Regions from separate parts of the Burkholderia sp. AW33-5 genome, predicted to be linked through region 1. Evidence: predicted binding sites of a transcription regulator. Region 1 holds the regulator's gene; the other holds the start of a gene.
What was found. Region 1 encodes HrcA, which represses chaperone genes, less so after heat shock. Its sites were predicted from a motif close to TTAGCACTCNNNNNNNNNGAGTGCTAA; they were not measured.
Positions count from the first base shown of each region.

Region 2: a site for HrcA is predicted at 1,704-1,730, ahead of ACV22V_RS01620 (co-chaperone GroES). Genes of this name have one in related genera too.

Region 1 covers NZ_JBSAXA010000007.1:91,298-95,159, forward strand. The annotation lists gene ACV22V_RS14445 (NAD kinase) at 1-592, opposite strand, end outside; gene hrcA (heat-inducible transcriptional repressor HrcA) at 723-1,745, shown strand; gene hemH (ferrochelatase) at 1,884-2,948, shown strand; gene ACV22V_RS14460 (RNA-binding S4 domain-containing protein) at 2,954-3,361, shown strand; gene ACV22V_RS14465 (hypothetical protein) at 3,333-3,494, opposite strand; gene grpE (nucleotide exchange factor GrpE) at 3,846-3,862, shown strand, end outside.
Region 2 covers NZ_JBSAXA010000001.1:338,450-342,311, forward strand. The annotation lists gene groL (chaperonin GroEL) at 1-1,368, opposite strand, end outside; gene ACV22V_RS01620 (co-chaperone GroES) at 1,381-1,671, opposite strand; gene ACV22V_RS01625 (zinc-dependent alcohol dehydrogenase family protein) at 1,911-2,930, opposite strand; gene ACV22V_RS01630 (LysR family transcriptional regulator) at 3,058-3,862, shown strand, end outside.

The sequences.
Region 1 (3,862 bases):
CGGCCGACGACAGCGCGTACGCGGTCGAGCCAGTCGGCGTGGCGACGATCAGGCCGTCCGAACGCTGGTTGTACATGTACCGGCCGTCGACCGACGCACGCAATTCGACCATCCCGGAAAAGCCGCTGCGGTTCACGACGACGTCGTTGAACGCGAGTGCGTGGTAGATCGGTTCGCCGTCGCGCACGATCCGGGCCTCGAGCAGCGAGCGCTCCTCGCGCTCGAACTTGCCCGACAGGATCACCGGGACGCGCGCCTGCATGTCGGCCGCCGCGATGTCCGTGATGAAGCCGAGCCGCCCGTGGTTGATCCCGATCAGCGGTGTCTTGTACGGCGCGAGCTGGCGGCCGATGCCGAGCATCGTGCCGTCGCCGCCGAGCACGACCGCCACGTCCGCGCGCGCGCCGATTTCCGCCGGAGTGAGCGCCGGATAGCCGGAGATGCCGATCTCGCGCGCGGTTTCGGCTTCGAACACGACCTCGAAGCCGAGCTTCGCGATACAGCCAGCCAGCGTGGCGAGCGGCTCGGCGATGCCGGGCGTGTTGCTCCGGCCCACGAGCGCGACAGTATTGAACTGATTACCGGTTTTCATGCCGGCATTACACCATAGCTCGTTGACGAAAAGAACCGGCTGTGTGAAGACGGGGCCGGATCGGTCAGCCCGCGCGACAGTGGCCGCGGCCACTCGCCGTGCTCGCGCGGTTGCGCTAAAATTTTCCACCATGCTAGATCCTCGCGCACGAACCCTCCTGAAAACCCTGATCGAACGGTATATCGCCGACGGTCAGCCGGTCGGCTCGCGCACGTTGTCCCGTTACTCGGGGCTCGAGCTGAGCCCGGCAACGATCCGCAACGTGATGTCCGACCTGGAGGAGCTCGGCCTCGTGTCGAGCCCACACACGTCGGCCGGCCGCGTGCCGACGCCGCGCGGCTATCGCCTGTTCGTCGACACGATGCTGACGGTCGAGGCGCCGATCGATGCCGAGGCCGTCGCGCGCCAGGTGCAGAACACGCTGCAGGCCGGCGAACCGCAGCAGCGGGTGGTGGCCGCCGCGGCGAGCGTGCTGTCCAACCTTTCGCAGTTCGCGGGTGTCGTGCTGACGCCGCGCCGCAGCCACGTGTTCAAGCAGATCGAGTTCATGCGGCTGTCGGACAAGCGCATCCTGCTGATCATCGTCACGCCCGAGGGCGACGTGCAGAACCGGATGCTCGCGACGCCGCGCGACTATTCGCCGTCGCAGCTCACCGAGGCGTCCAACTACATCAATGCGCATTTCGCCGGGCTGTCGTTCGACGAGGTGCGCCGCCGCCTGCGTGACGAGATCGACCAGCTGCGCGGCGACATGACCACGCTGATGCATGCGGCCGTGACGGCCAGCACCGAGGTGCCCGACACCGAGGACACCGTGCTCATTTCCGGCGAGCGCAACCTGCTCGAAGTGGCGGATCTGTCGTCCGACATGGCGCGGCTGCGCAAGCTGTTCGACGTGTTTGACCAAAAGACGGGCCTCCTGCAATTGCTCGACGTGTCGAGCCACGCCCAGGGCGTGCAGATCTTCATCGGCGGCGAATCGACGCTGGTGCCGATCGAGGAAATGAGCGTCGTGACCGCACCCTACGAGGTGAACGGCCAGATCGTCGGCACGCTCGGCGTGATCGGCCCGACCCGCATGGCGTACAACCGCGTGATCCCGATCGTCGACATCACCGCGCGGCTGCTGTCGCTCACGCTGAGCCAGCAATAACCCGAACCGATACCGTTCCGCCATCGTGCCGCGACGCCGCGTGCGCCGCCAGTCGGCCGAACGGCCAGCCGACCCGAGCGAGGCGGCCCGCTATAATTGAGGGCCGTCCGACTGCGTGCCCCGAGCACGTTCCTGCCCATGCGTTTCGATCTTGAACCGCCTTCGAGCGTTGCGGCCGCCCATCGCATCGGCGTGCTGCTGATCAATCTCGGCACGCCCGACGCTCCGACGCCGCGCGCGGTGCGGCGCTATCTGGCCGAATTCCTGTCGGATCCCCGCGTCGTCGAAATCCCGCAGGTCGTCTGGCAGGTGCTGCTGCGCACGCTGATCCTGCCGCTGCGCGGCCGCGCGTCCGCGAAGAAATATGCGGCCGTCTGGATGCCCGAGGGCTCGCCGCTGCGCGTGTATACCGAGCGCCAGACCGAAGGCGTGCGCCACCTGCTCGCATCGAACGACTACCAGGTGACGGTCGACTATGCGATGCGCTACGGCAGCCCGGGCATTGCGCAGGCACTCGCGCAGTTCAAGCGCGCGGGCGTCGAGCGCGTGCTGCTGATGCCGATGTATCCGCAATATTCGGCGTCCACCACCGCGACCGCGTTCGATGCCGCATTCGCCGCGCTCGCGCGGATGCGCAACCAGCCGGAAGTGCGCACGGTGCGGCAATATGCCGACCATCCCGCCTACATCCATGCGCTCGCCGAGCAGGTGCGCCAGTACTGGGCGCAGCACGGCCGGCCCGACTTCGCGGCCGGCGACAAGCTCGTGCTGAGCTTTCACGGGGTGCCGAAACGCACGCTCGACCTGGGCGACCCCTATCATGAACAGTGCCAGCAGACGGGCGCGCTGCTGATGGCCGCGCTCGGGCTGTCGACGCTCGAGTGCCGCGTGACGTTCCAGTCACGCTTCGGCAAGGCCGAGTGGCTGCAGCCGTACACGGCGCCGACGCTGCGCGAACTCGGTGAGGCCGGCGTGCGGCGAGCGGACGTGTTCTGTCCCGGTTTTACGGCCGATTGTCTGGAGACGATCGAGGAGATCGGGATGGAGGTACGCGACGAATTCATCGCGGGCGGCGGTCAGGCCTTCCACCGGATTCCGTGCCTGAACGGCGCGCCCGCGTGGATCGGCGCGGTGGGCGAGATCGTCGCCGAGAATCTGCAGGGCTGGCCGGTGAAGGCCGCGCAGCCCGAAACGGTGAGTTGAGCGCGATGAACTACAAGATTTCGACGGAACCCGGTGCGAAGCTGCGCATCGACAAATGGCTATGGGCAGCGCGCTTCTTCAAGACGCGCTCGCTCGCGTCCGACGCGGTCGACAAGGGCCACGTGAAGATCGGCGGCGCGGCGGTCAAGCCGGCGAAGGACGTGCGCGTCGGCGACGAGGTCGAGATTGCGATCGACGGTGTCGTCTGGCACATTGCCGTGCTGGGCATTTGCGACGTGCGCGGGCCCGCGAGCATCGCGCAGACGCTTTACGAGGAAACGGAAGCGGGGCGCGTCGCGCGGCTCGCCGAACTGGAGCGGCGCCGCACGTATCGCGAGCCGGCGGCGGAACTGCACGGCCGGCCGACCAAGCGCGACCGGCGCATCATCGACAGATTTTCTGGTGGGAGCTGAACATCTGGTCGAACGTCGCCCGCGCGCTTCCGTATTCGGTCGTGCGGTCGGTCACGGCTCCGGACAGGCAGATGGTGGTGGTGCCGGCAATCAGTACCAGCGCGACCACCGATATGGCAAAGGTCAGTTTCACGGTACTCGCCTCGATGGGACGGTGAATGCAGCGCCAGGTGGATGTCAGGCGGCGGTAAGCTAGGGTAAACGCGCTTTCTCGACGCTTGAGTGGAGTGTAGTGCAGCCCCCTGTGCCGGGCTAGTACTTGCCTGGTAAGCGTTGTTACAGGCCGTTTCGTCCAATCTGGCGACAAATGCGCGCAATCGGGCGACGCGCAGCGCGGTTGTTTCGCGGTATTGGCGAATGCCGGCGAATAACCCTCTTGAAATCGCAGTTTTCGCCCTTATTTGCACCAACAATGTGCGGTGCCGCCGGCATACGGTCCGGCGGTTGCCGATTTGGCTTCAACCTCTAATCGACTTTCAGCGACATGGAAAACACGCAAGA
Region 2 (3,862 bases), on a different contig from region 1:
CGTGACGATCTGGCGCAGCGGTTCCTCGAGCGCGCGCAGCACGATCTTGATGCCCGCGTCCTGGTCGGCGTTCGCGCCCTTGAGTGCGCGGATCGCCTGCCGCACGCGAATCAGCGCGACGCCGCCGCCCGGCACGATGCCTTCCTCGACCGCCGCGCGCGTCGCGTGCAGCGCATCGTCGACGCGATCCTTCTTCTCCTTCACCTCGATCTCGGTCGCGCCGCCGACCTTGATCACCGCGACGCCGCCCGCGAGCTTGGCCACGCGTTCCTGCAGCTTTTCACGGTCGTAGTCGGAGGTCGCTTCCTCGATCTGCACGCGGATCTGCCTCACGCGCGCCTCGATGTTCTTCGCATCGCCCGCGCCGTCGATCACGGTCGTGTTTTCCTTGCCGACCTCGATGCGCTTCGCCTGGCCGAGCTCGGCGAGCGTCGCCTTCTCGAGCGTGAGGCCCGTCTCCTCGGCGACGACCTGGCCGCCGGTCAGGATCGCGATGTCTTCCAGCAGCGCCTTGCGACGATCGCCGAAGCCCGGCGCCTTGACCGCGACCGTCTTCAGGATGCCGCGGATGTTGTTCACGACCAGCGTCGCGAGCGCTTCGCCTTCGACGTCTTCCGCGATGATCAGCAGCGGCCGGCCCGATTTCGCGACCTGTTCGAGCACCGGCAGCAGGTCGCGGATGTTCGAGATCTTCTTGTCGTGCAGCAGGATGTACGGGTTCTCGATTTCGGCGATCTGCTTGTCGGCGTTGTTGATGAAATACGGCGACAGATAGCCGCGATCGAACTGCAATCCTTCGACGACGTCGAGCTCGTCGGCGAGCGACTTGCCGTCCTCCACGGTGATCACGCCTTCCTTGCCGACACGGTCGATCGCTTCGGCGATGCGCTGGCCGATCGATTCCTCGCCGTTCGCGGAGATCGTCGCGACCTGCGCGATTTCCTTGCTGGTGGTGGTCGGCTTGCTGATCTTCTTCAGCTCGTCGACGGCCGATGCCACCGCCTTGTCGATCCCGCGCTTCAGGTCGAGCGGATTGAGCCCGGCCGCGACGTATTTCTGGCCTTCGCGCACGATCGCCTGCGCGAGCACGGTGGCCGTCGTCGTGCCGTCGCCGGCCGCGTCGCTGGTGCGCGACGCGACTTCCTTCACGAGCTGCGCGCCGACGTTCTGCAGCTTGTCCGCGAGTTCGATTTCCTTCGCGACCGACACGCCGTCCTTGGTGACGACGGGTGCGCCGAAGCTGCGTTCGAGCACGACGTTGCGGCCTTTGGGCCCGAGCGTGACCTTCACCGCATTGGCGAGAATGTTGACGCCTTCGGTCAGCTTCGCACGGGCGACGTCGCTGAAAATGATTTCCTTCGCTGCCATGATTGCACTCCGTTATTGACTGACGACCGCGACGATGTCTTCCTCGCGCAGTACGAGGAATTCGTTGCCGTCCACCTTGACGGCCTGGCCTGCGTACTTGCCGAACAGCACGCGTTCGCCGACCTGAAGGTCGGGCACGATGCGCTGGCCGTCCGCGTCCTTGCGGCCGGGGCCGACGGCGATCACTTCGCCCTGGTCGGGCTTTTCCGCGGCGCTGTCGGGGATCACGATGCCCGAGGCGGTGGTGGTTTCCTGGTCGAGTCGCTTCACGATGACCCGGTCGTGCAAGGGGCGTAGGCTCATCTGTCCGTCCTGTTCTGTTGCGTCGAAATTGGCTGGCACTCTTTGATGGAGAGTGCTGACGAGTATAAAAACGCGGGACGGCGCGATCCAATAACGGATTCCGAAATGCATTTGCGTGGATGCGCTATGGGAGCGTCGACGACGCGGAGGAGTGCGGTACGCGGATGCGGGTACCGGCGCGGAAGAGTGCGATGTAGAGACGGCAGCGAGGAGAAGGCGGCGTGCGCCGCCTTGATCCGTTACGACGCGACGCGAATCACGACCTTGCCGAAATGCTGGCCCGACTGCAGGTATGCATACGCTTGCGGCGCCTCGTCGAAACCGAACACGCGATCGACCACCGGCTTGATCCGTTTCGCATCGACGAGCCGCACGACGTCGTCGAGCATCGCGCGGCTGCCGACCATGAGGCCATGCAGTTTCCGAATGCCGCCGATCAGCGACAGCAGCCCGAGTTCGGGGCCGCCGAAGCTGCTGAGGCCGCCGATGACCGATACGATGCCGCCCAGCTTCGTCGCGGCGACCGAGCGCGGCAGCGTGTCGTGTCCGCCGACTTCCAGGACGAGATCCGCGCCCGCACCGTCGGTGAGCCGCAGCACTTCGTGCTGCCATTCGGGCGTCGTGCGGTAGTTGATCGTTGCGTCCGCACCGAGTGCGCGGGCGCGTTCGAGCTTGGCATCGCTCGACGAAGTCACGATCGTGCGCAGTCCGGCCGCATGCGCAAGCTGCAGCGCGATGATCGATACACCGCCCGTGCCGAGCAGCACGACCGTCGCGCCCGGTCTCAGCCCGCCGTCGACGAACAGCGCATTCCACGCGGTGATGCCCGCGCACGACAGCGTTGCCGCTTCGTCGTAGTCGAGATGCGCAGGAATCCCGACGAGCGCGGTTTCGTCGGAGACGAAGCGTTCGGCGAGCACGCCGTCGAAATGCGAGCCGGGCGACCCCGAGACCTTCGGCGGCGTGGGCGGCCCGTCGATCCAGTGCGGGAAATACGTGTTGATCACGCGATCGCCCGGCTTGAAGCGCGTGACGTCGCGACCGGTTTCGACGACTTCGCCGGCGCCGTCGGCGACGGGTATCAGCGCGTCGGTGCCGATGCCGAGATAGTCGCCGCGCGCGAACATCAGGTCGCGGTAGTTCAGTCCTGCCGAGTGGATTTTCACGACGACGTCGGTCGGCCCGACCGGGCGAAGCGTCGCGTCGATGCGCCGGAGCCCGGCAATGCCGTCCCCCGGTTTGATTTGCCATGCGTGCATGTCGGCTCCTTTTTCGGGATGGACCGGACTATCATAGTGTTGCGCAACGGGACACATTGGCGAGAATTCGGCCAACGATTGTCGCCGGTACGGACACAAACCTGTCATTCCATCGGAGCGGAACTGCATGGACGAGCGATTGAGAGGCATCGTCGAATTCGTCGACGTCGTGGAGTCGGGCAGCTTCGCGGCGGCGGCGCTGCGCCTCGGCATGACGCGCTCGGCCGTGGCGAAGATCGTCGCGCGGCTCGAACAGCGGCTCGGCGCGCGGCTCTTGCAGCGCACGACGCGCCAGCTCGGCCTGACCGACGAAGGGCTCGTCTATTACGAGCAGTGCCGGCGGTTGCTGGCCGAACTCGGCGAGACGGAGGCCGCGCTCGACGCGGGCCGGCGCGAGCCGACCGGGCGCGTGCGGATCAGCGTGCCCGTGCTGTTCGGCCGGCAATGCGTGGCGCCCGTCGTGCGGCGCCTCGTCGAGCGTCATCCGCGGCTTGAAATCGACGTGTCGTTCAGCGATCGCCTGGCCGACCTGGTCAACGACGGATTCGACATCGCGGTGCGCATCGGCGAGCTTGCGGATACGAGCACGCTCGTCGGACGGCGGCTTGGCGTACAGAGGATGGGCATTTGCGCATCGCCGGCGTATCTCGAACGTCATGGCCGGCCGACGGGATCCGACGAGCTCGCGTCGCACGTCGGCATCGCGTATTCGCGCGGCGGGCAGCCGACGCCGTGGCGAATCATCGGCGCGGACGGCGCGGTGCACGACCATCGCCCGGCCGGCCGCCTGCGATTCGACGATCTGCAGGCGATCGCCGACGCGGCGGCAGCCGGTGCGGGCCTCGCGTGGCTGCCGTGCTGGCTGATGGCGCCGTACGTGCGCGACGGCCGTCTCGTGCTCGTGATGGACAGCGACAGCGTGTCGGGCGCCG